One region of the Acinetobacter sp. ANC_7503 genome, then DNA from elsewhere that is predicted to be linked to it. Evidence: predicted binding sites of a transcription regulator. Region 1 holds the regulator's gene; the other holds the start of a gene.
What was found. Region 1 encodes PhoB, which activates phosphate uptake and scavenging genes when phosphate is short. Its sites were predicted from a motif close to TGTCATNAANCTGTCATAA; they were not measured.

Region 1 (7,755 bases):
AATCGAAACGTTTACTCATTTTAGTCGCAAATGCAGTCACTTTTTGATAGCCCGTTGGCATCACACGTTGCATTAAATCAATCACTTTCGCATCGTTACCAATCAGTAAACGACGGCGATCTTTTTGCACTGCTTCTAGAATTTGACGCGCTGCTTCTTCAGGTGGACAACGTAATAATTTATCAAATGTCTGTGCAGATTTCTGTGGATTCATGCCCAAAGATTTTAAACTGTCATTCATTTTTGCAGCTTTCGCAATATTGGTACGAATGCCACCTGGATGTACGCAAAGCGCGCTCACACCCACATTTTCAATATCTAGCTCTTGACGAAGAGATTCAGTGAAACCACGTACAGCAAATTTAGTTGCATTATACGCAGACTGAGTTGGTTGCGCAGTTAAACCGAATAAACTTGAAATGTTGATAATGTGTCCATCACCTGTTTTCTTAATATATGGTAAGAATTCTTTGGTGCCGTACACGACACCCCAGAAGTTAATGTTAACAATCCATTCCAACTCTTCGTATGTTGCGCCTTCAACGGTCGAACCCAATGCCACCCCAGCATTGTTGAAAATCATGTTCACTGAACCATGATTCTGTACAGTTTCAGCCGCCCATGCTTTAACTTCGTCACGATTCGCAACATCTACTTTCTTGGTTGTGACTCGTACATTTGCATTCCTCGTCAGTTCAACTGTTTCTGCTAAGCCCTTTTCATTTACGTCACTTAAAGACAAATGACAACCTTGCTTGGCCAGTAACACCGCAAGTTGTTGACCAATACCAGAACCTGCACCTGTGATTGCAGCCACTTTGTTTTTAAAATTTTTCATTGTGAATCCTTTTTTTGATTTTTATGCACCACAGCGTTGATCTGGGTCATTCATGTTCACTATAATTTTGACAATTATTATTGTCAATGTAACTATCGACCATTTTTATTGTTACTATAGGCCAATTTAGTATCTTTAGCTGATCAGTACTCTATACTGACCGCAGCATAACACTTTTATAAAAAGACTCGAATTGCTATGAACCCAGAGAACCTCACTCCATCAGAACACGAGCAAGCGATTGAAAAGCCTCCCGCAAAAGAGCGTCAATTTAAAGGGATGTCCTTAACTGAACGCAAACAAGCACGCCGTGAGAAACTTATTGAAGCGGGTATTGAAGCATATGGAACTCATGGTTTTTTCTCAGTAACCGTTAAAGATATTTGCACACAAGCGAAATTAACTGAACGTTACTTTTATGAATCTTTTAAGAAAAGTGAAAACTTATTCCAAACGATCTTTTTAGAACTGATTGAGAAGCTTCAACAAACATTAATGCAAGCTATTATGAAAGCCTCTCCTGAGCCTCTCAACATGATTGATGCAGGTCTAAATGCGTTCTTTAGTTTTTTAGAAGATGATCCGCGTACCGCTCGGATTATTTATATTGATGCAATGCTCGTCCAAGAACTTCATAATCATGCAACCATTCAAGAAACAATGGGCCGTTTCGACCGAATGATTCATGCCTTTGTCACATTAATGATGCCACATACCCATCTCACTGAAAAAGAGATCTCCTTGATTGCAACTGGTCTAAATGGCTATGTCACTCAAGTTGCTGTTCGCTGGGTAGTAGGTGGTTTTAAACTTCCACGTGCTGAGGTCGTTCAGGCATGTAAAACCGTTTTTCTCGCCCTATTGAATGATCTAATGAAAAAGTAGCATCAAATTAAGATGAAGAAATTGTGACAAATCGTAAGTAAATTTAAGGTATTGATTTAATTTCAGATTAATAAATATCAATGAGACAAAATATCAGCCTAATTGTCACAAAACATTGCTATATTTAACTTCGATTTCCATCTTGCAATGATACTGTCATAATTAATCTTTGTAATAAGCCTGTCATAAATATAAAACGGTTCACCGTTCATCATAGGATATTGCGTTGTGAAAGATGACTACATTTTAATTGTCGACGACGAGCTCCCAATTCGGGAAATGATCCATACTTCTTTAGATATGGCAGGCTTTCAATGCTTGGAAGCAGAAGATGCGAAACAAGCACATCAAATGATTGTTGATCAACGTCCAGCGCTTATCCTACTCGACTGGATGTTACCGGGTGGCGTGAGTGGCGTAGATTTGTGTCGTCGCCTTAAGCGTGATGAAACACTTTCAGAAATTCCAGTCATTATGTTGACTGCGCGTGGCGAAGAAGACCATAAAGTTCAAGGTCTTGATGCTGGAGCAGATGACTATATGACGAAACCATTTTCAACACGTGAGTTGGTATCCCGTATTAAAGCGGTGTTAAGACGTGCAAATGCGTTAAATGGCGAAAAAACCATTGATGCAAATGGCTTAATTCTTGACCCAGTAAGCCAACGTGTCAGCTATAATCAAAATATTCTTGATATGGGGCCAACAGAATATCGTCTATTGGCATTCTTTATGACTCATCCAGAACGTGCCTATACCCGTGCTCAATTACTTGATCAGGTATGGGGTGGAAATGTGTATATTGAAGACAGAACCATCGACGTCCATATCCGTCGCTTACGTAAGGTGCTCGAACCTTATGGTGCAGACCGTTATGTTCAAACTGTGCGTGGTACTGGCTATCGTTTTTCAACACGAGCTGATGTTGCTTTAGGTTAATTTAGATTTTATGTACGAACCCTACCCCGTCCCAGAATTGGCACGTGAACATCAAAAGTTTCTATATAGCAGTTTATGGACTTTTGCCAAGCAAGACTTACGTTTACTGGTATTTCTACTGATTATTGCGGGCTGTATCGGGTTAGGGATTGGATATCTTTGGATATGCTTAGGCATTGCCTGTCTCATATTTTTTGGTATCCAATTACGCTCATTATATTTAGTCAATGATTGGATTTCGAATCGTCCTTACGATGTACCACCAAATTTAAATGGAATCTGGGGGGCATTACTGTTCAATGTATATCGGGCTCAACGCCAAGAACGTATTGTTCAGTCTGAAATGGTTGGACTGATCGATCGAACTCAATCTTCTCTCGTAGCTTTATCAGAAGCGATTATTCTTACGGATGATTCCCATCAAATCGAATGGTGGAATCCTGCTGCGGAAAAACTATTTGGGATTCAAGCTGTTGATCGTGGCCGTAACCTGCTCACGATTATTCGCCAACCTGATTTTATTGAGTATTTTCATAATACCCATCAAGCACCAGATGGTGTAAAAATTAAATTGGTGAACCATGATAATAAGTATGCGCAAATTAAACTGACTCGCTTTGGCAATGAAAGTCGCCTCTTAGTTGCGCACGACATTACCCGTATGAAAAATCTCGAGCAAATGCGTTCAGATTTTGTTGACAATATTTCACATGAATTAAGAACACCACTCACAGTGTTAAGTGGGTATATCGAAACATTCACAGATCAAGAAGATATCAATCCGCGCTGGAAACGTGCCTTTGAACAAATGCAATCGCAAACTAAACGCATGAATGCATTGGTCAATGATCTTTTGCTTTTGTCTCGTTTAGAAAATGAAAAACAAATTGCGAAAAATCAAATTATCGAAATGCCAAGTTTAATGAACCATCTGTTCGATGATGCGCAAGCTTACAATATTGATTATGGTCATACACTTAACCTTGATATAGACAGCCACTGTGACTTAATTGGTTCAGATATGGAATTGGCGAGTGCATTTAGCAACTTAATTACCAATGCCATAAAGTACACCCCGAAAGGTGGCACCATCACCATCGGCTGGCATGATGATGGAGAACGTGGCTATTTTTCTGTTCAGGATACTGGTATTGGAATTGATCCAAAACACTTACCGCGTTTAACTGAGCGTTTTTATCGTGTGGATAGTGCACGCAGTCGTCAAACAGGTGGTACTGGTTTAGGCCTTGCCATCGTTAAGCACGTACTTATGCAACATGGCGCACATATTGAAATCGAGTCGAAAGAAAACGAAGGCTCTACATTTATTGCCGTGTTTCCCAAAGAACGCTTGTATAAAATGCACGAATAAAAAAAAGCGCCTTAGGCGCTTTTCTTATTCAAAAGATATACTCAAATAAGATGACCCAACGCTTCACCCATTACTACAGTTGAGTTCGCCTTAAATGCTTGGTCCCATTGCATTTTATCTTTCTCAAACAAAACTACAGCCGTTGAACCCAAATAAAAACGTCCGAGCTCATCACCTTTTTCAAGTTTCATCGCATGATGGTTCAGCTCTAAGCGACCTGTTGGTTTTACTTTACCTGTCGCAACAGTTTCAATTCCAGCAACAATCATTGCGCCAACTAAAACAACAGCCATACGACCAATATCAGTATCGAATAAACATACCATTCGTTCATTACGTGCAAACAAACCCGGAATATTTTCAGCTGTAGTTTGGTTGACTGAAAATAATTCACCTGGAATATATAAAGTTTCAGTCAATGTACCAGAATAAGGCATATGCACACGATGATAATCACGCGGTGATAAGTACACTGTTGCAAATTCACCATTTTTGAATGGTGCTGCCAATTGAGGATCACCAATTAACTTTTCAACTGAAAAGCTTTGACCTTTTGCCTGAAAAATATCGCCCTCATTGATTTTACCTAATTGTGAAATTGCACCGTCTGCAGGTGACACGACACTTTTAGGATTAGGATCAATTGAACGAACGCCTGTTTTCAAAGAGCGAGTGAAAAACTCATTAAAGGATTTAAATTTCAAGGCATTTTGTTGCTCAGCAATTGACATATCAATGCCATATTTTGCTTTAAATGCTTGAATGACAACATTCTTTAATACTGAGTTTTCACTGGCTGCGACTTTACCCACCAAACGGCTGAGTTTTTGTTGCGGGACGATTTGCTGCGCTTGAATAAATAGTTTCTTTTTTAAATTTGTCAGACTCACTCAGGTGACTCTCCAGTAATGATTGGACTGTCGAGGCGGTTGCCCCACTCGCTCCACGCACCATCATAAGCTTGGATATCCCAACCCAGTAATCGACCAATAATGTAAGCTAAACCTGAACGGTGATGAGACTGACAATATACGACGACTGGCTGATCAAATTGAAAGCCCAATTGTTCTAAACGTTGTTGCGTGCGTTCTAAGGGGTGCAATTTTAAATGATTTTGACGATTAAGTGCAGTACTCCACTCAAAATGTCTAGCCGTTGGAATATGTCCACCACGACGTGCCGCGAGACGTTGCCCGGTATACTCCTCAGCCGTTCGGCAGTCCCATACTTGGCAAGTTTTATTTTCAATTTTTTTTATTAAAGTTGAATAATCAATACGGTGTTGATCAACATTGGATGTCTTAACTTGAAAAAGACATGTGACTGGCTGAACCTCTTCAACTTCTGAAGAAGTAGGATAGTTGGCGCCTAACCACGCATGAATACCACCATTTAATAAACTGGTGTTATAAAAACCCATACAGTGTAGATTCCAGATCAGTCGACCAGCCCATGCCCCACCTTCATCATCATAGACCACGACATGATGCTCAGGTGATATGTTTAATATCTGGACTAGCTGCTGAAGCCCTTCATCATCAGGCAATAAACCCGTAGTTTGTTCCTCTTGGCGCACTAAAAATTTTGGCTTCAGATGTATAGCATGCGGAATATGTAATTGCTCATAGACCGAACTTCGGGTCAAATCAACAATACGTAACTTTTCACTTCCTAAATGAGGAACAAGTTGTTCTGCTTCAATGAGCAGACCGAAATCAAAAGCGTTAGTGGTCATATTTATTGAATAGTTCTATTGGCCTTGTTCAAATCTTAGCACAAGACTTTTTCAAAATTATTCTGATTTTTTGCATGGTATTAGCAAAAAATCAGAAAAGGGAAATTATGATTAAGGAGACTCAACATCAAATACCTGACGCAAATATGCGAGGAAGGTATCATTATCAGTCATCGTTTTTCCTGGACTATCAGAGAGTTTAGCTACCGATTGACCATTGCATTCGACTAACTTTAGAACAATATTCAAAGCAGTTTGTCCCATATCATTGGTGAGGTTAGTACCAATCCCGAAACTCACTTGGAAACGATCTTTAAAATATTGATGCAAATCCCATGCCTTCTCTAAGTTTAGACCATCACTGAAAGTGAGCATTTTAGTTTTGCTGTCAATTTTTAATTTTTTATAATGTGCGTAGGCTTTATCGCCCCACTCATATGGATCACCACTGTCATGTCGTAGACCATCAAACAATTTGGCAAAATACAAATCAAAGTCTCTTAGGAATGCATCCATACCAACAACATCTGTCAGTGCAATACCTAAATCTCCGCGATATTCCTGCACCCAAGTTTCAAGTGCAGCTTTTTGGAAATCACGTAAGCGAACATCCAGTGCTTGGAAAGCTTGTAAAAATTCATGTGCCATCGTACCAATGGGTGTAATACCCAACTGCTTTGCCAATAAAACATTACTTGTGCCACGAAAAATATGTGGTGCAGCCTTATTAAACTCTTCCACCACATGTTTCTGCCAGTCAAAACTATAGCGACGGCGTGTTCCAAAATCGGAAACAAGAAATGGTGGATCATTCGGTTGTTGACTACTTTCATAGTGTTTCAACAATTCAATTTTAGCTTTAAGACGGCGCTCTCCTTCTGCCAATACCTGCTTATCGCGAATACGACGAAAATAGAGTTCATTGACGATTGCAAGCACGAAAATTTCAAACATCATTGCTTGAACCATAGGTCCTTCGATACGAATATCTAAACGGCCTTGATCATCGATACTGGCTTTAATAAAGCGGCGCTTAAGTTGGAATAATTCTAAATAGTCTACAAAATCACTTTTAATAAAGCGTAAACTTCTTAAATATTGTAATTCATCTTCTTTAAATTTGAGCTGACACAGTAAATCTAACTGTTCGTTCAGTTCATCTAATATATCCACGAGTGGATAGGCTGTATCTTCAAGGTTACGACAACGAAATTGATAGACACTATCCGTTTGAGGAAATTGATGTAATACCACTTGTAACATCGTGAATTTATACAAGTCAGTATCAAGTAAGGATTGAATAATGGCAGACATATTATTTTTCAGTTTTTAGCAACTTATTGCATTAAAGCACATTTTGTTGCGATTCATAGCTCGTTTTAGTAATTGTCGAAGATTATTCGACTAATTACTAAAACTTAAACTGATTATTTTTTTGCATTGTCTTGACTATATCACTCAGTCAAAGCTTTCAATGCTTTATCTTGCCCAATAACTTTTGCGAATTCTTCTGTGGTCTTGTGTCCTGTCTGTTTTGCTTGAGCATCACAATCGACCTGGCGTAATTGTTTGGCAATCGACCATTCAAGCTTAAAGATAGCACCCATCAAAGCTGTATTACCCTTATTATCACGAGCACAGCGGTCTGCGCCGTTTTCCAATAGAGTCGTTACAATATCTTGATGACCATAGTAGGTCGCCATCATTAATGGTGTAAAACCAGCATGGTTTTTAATATTGACTGGAAAACCATGTTTCAAAAATTCATGAATAACTTCTTTGTTTCCTGTTTTCGCTGCTGCAAAAAATAAGTCAATCACTTCTTTCTGATCTGATTGTTGTGAGCTACTGACAGACGTCGTTTGAGCGTGAAGCATTACTGAACTTAAACTCAGTAAAGCGATTAATAAACTATATACAATATTTTTCATTCTTCCCTCACCTGAGTTTAAATTCGATAACGAGTGCCTGTAAAACTCCCCTAGG
Region 2 (7,755 bases), on a different contig from region 1:
TACCTTGGCTGGCGAAATGGAAAGCCAATATCGTGGCGCTTGATTTAAATCATGAGCGAGTATGGACAAAGATTTTGAATACTGTTCTGCAAGGCAATGCGACCTTATACGCTCCAAGTGTCGAATCAATAGATTCATCTTCATCAATACGTGCAGCTGCAGAGCGTTTAGGCGTTAACTTATTAACAGATACCCCTGAGATTGCACATTGGCTCACCCAGTTTGATCAAGACTTAGATCTTGCCGCGATTGCCTATTTAGATGGCGAAAAGCACGTTCGTGTTTCTATGGCGATGGACACCATTATGCAACATGTCAGCCAACAAAAATCCAATACCAGTTTAATGTATATGTGTACGCCCACTGACGTCTACGCTGTACCACAGGAAGTGATTCAAGGTGGATTAGATAAGTTTAAATCACGCTCTAAACTTGAAAATATTCTGTCCAAGAGTATTTCGACTGTCTCTCGTGATTATTTTTTCAAACAAAACGAAGAACGCTTATTCCAATGTCATGATAAACAGTATGGGATCTGCGACTGTCTTGTGGTAGAACAAGGTCCAAATTATGCGTTGGCGAAAAGGATTCAACAATGGCGCGCTACGTTAGCACGGTCACAAGGTCAACGTGTCAGCATTAATATTGCTCCATCGACCACTACACATTCGGTAACCAAAAACCCATTATTAAAAGCTGCTTTCAATGGTGCCAATTTGTTTGATGTTGAAGCATTTGAACCCGCGACGACCAATGCGATTATGGCTGCGTTGTGGATTCATGATTTGAGAAACCCACAGTCGGTTGCCAATCCTGACATCGCCCTCAATCATCCATTAGACTTAATCATGCATGGTGCTAATCATGGTGGATTATGGCGTGTAGCATATCTCGCACGCACCGCCCTACCATTTGCCGCATTATATGGTTTTGCTGAGGAAAAACTCCCCTTGAAAAAACTTTGGTCTAAATTCCAAAAATAAGTGTCATAAACAATTGATCATAAAAAAAGCGCTGATTGTTCAGCGCTTTTTTAGTCTTTAAGTATTGAATTCAATCAGGTGAACTGGAGGAACAACCAGAATAAACCACCTGACAAACAGATTGTTGCTGGCAGTGTGAAAATCCACGCTGATAAGATTGTGCGAACCATTTGGAAGTTTAAGCCCGACTTATTCGCAACCATCGTACCTGCTACAGCAGAGTTTAAAACATGTGTTGTTGACACTGGCATACCAAAGCCATCAGCAGCAGCAATCGTTGACATTGCAACTAACTCTGCAGACATCCCCTGACCATAAGTCATGTGTTGTTTACCAATACGCTCACCAACAGTAACAACAATACGTTTCCAGCCTACCATCGTCCCTAGACCTAATGCCAATGCAGTCGCAACTTTCACCCATGTTGGGATGTATTGAAGGAATGAATCTAAGTTATCACGGTAGTTGTCCACTGTTTTTTCTTGCGCTTCAGTCATGGCAGGTAAAGCTTCTGCTTTATCTAAACGCTTGAATGCAGTCGTGCTGAGGTACATATCATTACGGAATTCAGCTACTTGATCTTCAGGAACATCTTTAATGGATGTGTAGCTTCCTACTTTTTCACCTAAATGATCCGTTAAACTTGCCAAAGCTGGCACAACTTCAGGTGTGATTTCTTTGGTTTGGATATATGACGTGATAATTTGACGCGCTTTTTCATCTGGAATATCTTGGTGATTTGGATAAATCAAATCAGCAGTTTGAGCAGATAACTGACCAAACGTTTGGATATGTTGTTGATCTAGACTCTTGTTTAAAGAGTATGCCAATGGCACGATCCCGATCAGAATCAACATAATCAGACCCATACCTTTTTGACCATCATTTGAGCCGTGTGCAAAACTTACACCGGTACACGTGAAAATCAAAATGGCACGAATAAGTGGCGGCGGCGGTTTATTCCCTTCTGGTGGTTGGAATAATTCCACTTGTTTCTTAAAGATTTTTTTAACCAATAAGAACAATACAGCCGCAAATGCAAAACCGATTAATGGTGAGAATAAAAGTGCTTTACCCACTTTCATCACCTGTTCCATGTCTACACCTGACGCACCATTACCTGCGTTTAAGATGTAGTTCATGATGCCCACACCTAAAATCGAACCGATCAGTGTATGAGAGCTAGAAGCAGGGATACCGAGGAACCAAGTTCCTAAGTTCCATACGATTGCGGCAATCAACATGGCAAAGACCATGGCAAAACCAGCACCTGAACCGACGTTCATAATCAATTCAACAGGCAATAGCGCGATAATACCGTAGGCAACTGCACCACTTGCGACCATTACGCCAAGGAAGTTACAGAAGCCTGCCCACATTACAGCGACAGGTGCAGATAAAGCGTTGGTATAAATGACCGTTGCCACAGCATTGGCCGTGTCATGGAAACCGTTAACGAACTCGAAACCCAATGCGATAAACAATGCCGTGGCCAACATGATCACAGCATAAAGATTTAAAGCAGGCACATGAGATAAATCAGCAGCCAACTGAAAACCAATGTAAATCAAGGTTGAAACAATCAGTGTAAGGAACACTGGCATAAAGAATTTCGGCGTTGGCACGTGAACATTCGTCGACTGCATAGGCGTTGACGATTGTGCTGAATCTGAAACTGGAGTTTGATTAGAATTCATGCAAGCAGAGAAAGAGGATAAATATCCCCTCTATTGTTCAATTTAATTATTACAATTATATGACAAAGAGCTGTCATATAAGTCATCCAAATGACACTTATTTAAGAAAATTAAACTTTAAAAACTAATAATATTCAAAATTTAACAATAATAATCATATAGTTAATACAAAAACCTCGTCTTTAATCTTTATTTCAATCGGTAATTAAATAGATGAAATAAAGATGACATCACTGTCACATTTGTTACAACGGCAATTATTATTACATTAGATTATGACAACATGATGAAATATAGACAGTTTCAGTTTTGATAGGTTGGTCATCGTAGTCGATGGATGAAATTCATCCTTAATTTTTTGGGAATAGGTTCATAAATTTTTATTTATCAGAAAAGTGGACGTAACTCTGCTAAAATATTGCACCATTATTTGTGCAGATTTTTGTGAGAGTCATTTGATGTCTACCCTCGCCACCTTAAAAGCGCTTCTTGCCAAACGTATCCTGATTATTGATGGTGCAATGGGTACCATGATCCAACGCCACAAATTGGAAGAAGCTGATTACCGTGGTGAACGTTTTGAGGATTGGGCCTACGACCTTAAGGGTAATAACGACTTATTGGTTCTAACTCAGCCACAGATTATTCAAGGCATTCATGAAGCTTATCTTGAAGCTGGTGCAGATATTATTGAAACCAACTCGTTCAATGGAACGCGTGTTTCAATGTCTGACTACCATATGGAAGATTTGGTTCCTGAGATTAACCGTGAAGCAGCTCGAATTGCCAAAGAAGCATGTAAAAAATATTCAACACCTGAAAAGCCACGTTTTGTTGCGGGCGTATTAGGACCAACGTCACGTACCACTTCAATTTCACCAAATGTAAATGATCCGGCATTCCGTAACATCACCTTTGATGAGTTAAAAGTTAACTACATTGAAGCGACTAAGGCATTGATTGAAGGTGGTGCAGATATCATCTTGATTGAAACGGTCTTCGATACCCTAAATGCCAAAGCTGCGATCTTTGCAGTGAAAGAAGTGTTTAAAGAAATTGGTTACGAACTGCCAATTATGATTTCGGGCACCATTACCGATGCATCTGGCCGGACACTCACAGGTCAAACCGCAGAAGCATTCTGGAACTCAATGCGCCATGCAGAGCCTTTATCGATTGGCTTTAACTGTGCACTGGGTGCAGATGCGATGCGTCCACACGTCAAAACCTTGTCTGACGTTGCGGATACTTTTGTTTCAGCGCATCCAAACGCAGGCTTACCAAATGCCTTCGGTGGTTATGATGAAACTCCTGAAGAAACTGCAGCATTTATTAAAGAATTTGCTGAAAGTGGCTTAATTAACATTACGGGTGGTTGTTGTGGTACGACGCCAGATCATATTCGTGCGATTGCGCAAGCGGTTGAAGGTATTGCACCGCGTCAAATCCCTGAAATTGAACCTGCATGTCGTTTAAGTGGTTTAGAGCCATTTAACATTACTAAAGATTCATTGTTTGTGAACGTCGGTGAACGTACCAACGTGACAGGTTCTAAAAAATTCTTACGCCTGATTAAAGAAGGTAACTTCACTGAAGCTTTAGATGTTGCTCGTCAACAAGTTGAAGCCGGTGCACAGATCATCGACATCAACATGGATGAAGGTATGCTCGATTCGCAAGAAGCGATGGTGCATTTCCTGAATCTGATCGCATCTGAACCTGATATCTCTCGCGTGCCAATCATGCTCGATTCTTCGAAATGGGAAATCATCGAAGCAGGTTTAAAATGCGTACAAGGTAAAGCGGTTGTTAACTCAATTTCCTTAAAAGAAGGTTATGACGAGTTTGTAGAACGTGCTCGCCTATGCCGTCAATACGGTGCGGCAGTGATTGTCATGGCGTTTGATGAAAACGGTCAGGCGGATACTGCTGAACGTAAAAAAGAAATCTGTAAGCGCTCTTATGATGTCTTAGTCAACGAAGTGGGTTTCCCATCTGAAGATATTATTTTTGACCCGAACGTGTTTGCGGTCGCAACAGGTATTGAAGAACACAATAACTACGGTGTGGACTTCATTGAAGCAACCGGTTGGATTAAACAAAACCTTCCAAATGCGATGGTGTCAGGCGGGATCTCAAACGTATCGTTCTCATTCCGTGGTAATGAGCCTGTTCGTGAAGCGATCCATGCGGTGTTCTTGTATCACGGCATTCAACAAGGCTTAACCATGGGGATCGTCAACGCAGGTCAGCTTGCAATTTATGATGATATCGATGCTGAGCTAAAAGAAGCTGTTGAAGATGTGGTACTGAACCGTAACCAAGGCGCAAGCGGTCAAGAAGCGACTGAAAAATTACTCGCTGTTGCGGAAAAATATCGTGGTCAAGCGGGTGCGCAAAAGGCTGAAGAAAACCTTGAATGGCGCAATGAACCTGTAGAAAAACGTCTTGAATACGCGTTAGTTAAAGGTATTACGACTTATATCGATGAAGATACTGAAGAAGCACGTTTAAAATCAGCTCGTCCACTTGATGTGATCGAAGGTCCACTCATGGCAGGGATGAACGTGGTGGGTGACCTGTTCGGTGCCGGCAAAATGTTCTTACCACAAGTGGTGAAATCTGCACGTGTGATGAAACAAGCCGTGGCTTGGTTGAACCCATTTATTGAAGCAGAAAAAACCCAAGGCGAAGCCAAAGGTAAAATCTTGCTTGCAACAGTAAAAGGCGACGTACATGACATTGGTAAAAACATTGTCGGCGTGGTACTGGGCTGTAACGGTTATGACATCGTTGACCTTGGCGTGATGGTACCTTGTGAGAAAATCTTACAAACTGCGATTGATGAAAAAGTTGACATCATCGGTTTATCAGGTTTGATCACACCGTCATTGGATGAAATGGTCTTTGTTGCCAAAGAAATGCAACGTAAAGGTTTTAACATTCCATTGATGATTGGTGGTGCAACAACATCAAAAGCGCATACTGCCGTGAAAATTGCGCCGCAATATCACAATGATGGTGTGTACTACACGGCTGATGCTTCACGTGCGGTGGGTGTTGCAACACAGCTTTTATCTGCTGATATGAAGCCGCAATTGGCAGCTGATTATGCAGCGGATTATGAAAAAATCCGTACACGTCTAGCGAATAAGCAACCGAAAGCTGCAAAACTGTCTTATGCTGAATCCGTTGAAAATGGTTTCAAAATTGACTTTGACAAGCATGCACCTGTAAAACCAAACTTCATTGGTTCTGAAACATTCACCAACTATCCTTTAGAAACTTTGGTGGAATACTTCGACTGGACACCATTCTTTATTTCTTGGAGTTTGGCGGGTAAATACCCGAAAATCCTTGAAGATGAAGTTGTGGGTGAAGCTGCACGTGATTTGTTTGAACAAGCACAAGCGATGCTCAAAGACATCATCGAAAATAAACGTTTCGATGCGCGCGCTACTTTCAGTCTTTACCCTGCCAACCGTGTTGCAGCAGACACTGTTGCGGTAACTGATGAAAATGGCAATGTGACGCATACCTTTGAGCATATTCGTCAGCAGTCTGACAAAGTCACAGGTAAAGCAAATTTCTCACTGGCTGACTTTGTTGCGCCGAAAGACGTGGCGCAAGATTATTTGGGTGGTTTCACTGTATCGATCTTTGGAGCAGAAGAGCTTTCGCAAGAATACAAAGCCAAAGGTGATGACTATAACGCGATTATGGTTCAAGCCTTGGGTGACCGTTTTGCAGAAGCATTTGCAGAACACTTGCACCAACGTATTCGTAAAGAGTTTTGGGGCTACCAAGCTGATGAACAGCTTTCTAATGAAGAATTGATTAAAGAGAAGTATGTAGGTATTCGTCCTGCGCCGGGCTACCCTGCTTGTCCTGAACACTCTGAAAAAGCACCACTGTTTGATTGGTTAGGCACCACTGACAAGATCGGAACTTACTTAACCAGTAGCTTTGCGATGTGGCCACCTTCATCAGTGAGCGGTTTCTACTATGCAAACCCTGAAACTGAATACTTTAACGTGGGTAAGATCTCTGGCGATCAGCTAGAAGATTATGCGAAGCGTAAAGGTTGGACGTTGGATGAGGCGAAACGTTGGTTAGCGCCGAATTTGGATGATTCTGTGGTTTAAGAATCTCGATAGTTTAGAAAAGAAAAATCCCCTCTAGTGAGGGGATTTTTTTAATTTGACAATTAATATATGTTCTATTAATTTAATCTTGTTACGGGCTATACCGCTTCAAATTACTTAATATAATTCGCCTACATTCATTGGCTTTATTAGGGCTAGTACCCTTGTAATTTGTGATTACTGAATAAATAGTAGTTAAGTAACAGCCAGTAGAAGAGCATTGTCTTCCGATGGTATTTTTCAACAATCAATGCACCCCGCACCAATGCAACAAAATTGTATTGTAAAATCGTAGAGACTAGGACGAATTTTGCGGCATTTAAAACTTTAAGGAGTTTTTATGCCTGTTCGTCAGACTGCGCTTAAAGAACAAACTTTATCTCAATACAAAAATCATTCTTACGAATTTTTATTACTATCATGGTTACTCAGCGATGGTTGGGATGCAAGTATGCCTAGCTTGGATGTCTATGCAAAAACAGATATTCAAATATTAGATGGTCGTACACTTTATCGTATCCAAGTTAAAAGCCTCGATTCAGCAAATGATAATATCGTTGTAGAAAACAAGTGGGATGACGCAGATATTGATTATGTAATTTACTTTTCAAGGAACGCTGAATGGGGATACATAGTCCCTGCCTTTAAAGAAAAACGTAGGAATTTAAAAGCGGACAATCATATACGGTTTCATCAACATCCAACCAATTTCCTAAAAGCTTTCTCTAGATGTTAATCCCTCCTAACCTCCCTCTAAGAAAGGGAGGAACACTGCGAATCAGCAACCGTAATCAAATTCGCGTAAAGTCCCTCTTTTCCAAAGAGGGATTTAGGGAGATTCTTTCGAAAGCTCTTTCAGACAACACTGATAAACCACTTCCACCACATCATCAATCCGCCCCATCACCTGCCCATTATCAAACCTCAGCA

Region 2: the regulator PhoB is predicted to act here: its motif matches at 2,954-2,972, upstream of AC1M9M_RS05370 (inorganic phosphate transporter).

What each region holds. Positions count from the first base shown of each region.
Region 1 covers NZ_JBWYJA010000002.1:70,712-78,466, reverse strand. The annotation lists gene AC1M9M_RS04295 (SDR family NAD(P)-dependent oxidoreductase) at 1-838, opposite strand, end outside; gene AC1M9M_RS04290 (TetR/AcrR family transcriptional regulator) at 1,037-1,723, shown strand; gene phoB (phosphate regulon transcriptional regulator PhoB) at 1,952-2,662, shown strand; gene phoR (phosphate regulon sensor histidine kinase PhoR) at 2,673-4,034, shown strand; gene asd (archaetidylserine decarboxylase) at 4,076-4,924, opposite strand; gene AC1M9M_RS04270 (sulfurtransferase) at 4,921-5,769, opposite strand; gene pncB (nicotinate phosphoribosyltransferase) at 5,881-7,083, opposite strand; gene AC1M9M_RS04260 (ankyrin repeat domain-containing protein) at 7,224-7,646, opposite strand.
Region 2 covers NZ_JBWYJA010000003.1:31,733-39,487, reverse strand. The annotation lists gene AC1M9M_RS05375 (hypothetical protein) at 1-983, shown strand, start outside; gene AC1M9M_RS05370 (inorganic phosphate transporter) at 1,058-2,680, opposite strand; gene metH (methionine synthase) at 3,139-6,825, shown strand; gene AC1M9M_RS05360 (PDDEXK-like family protein) at 7,166-7,561, shown strand; gene AC1M9M_RS05355 (endonuclease domain-containing protein) at 7,655-7,755, opposite strand, start outside.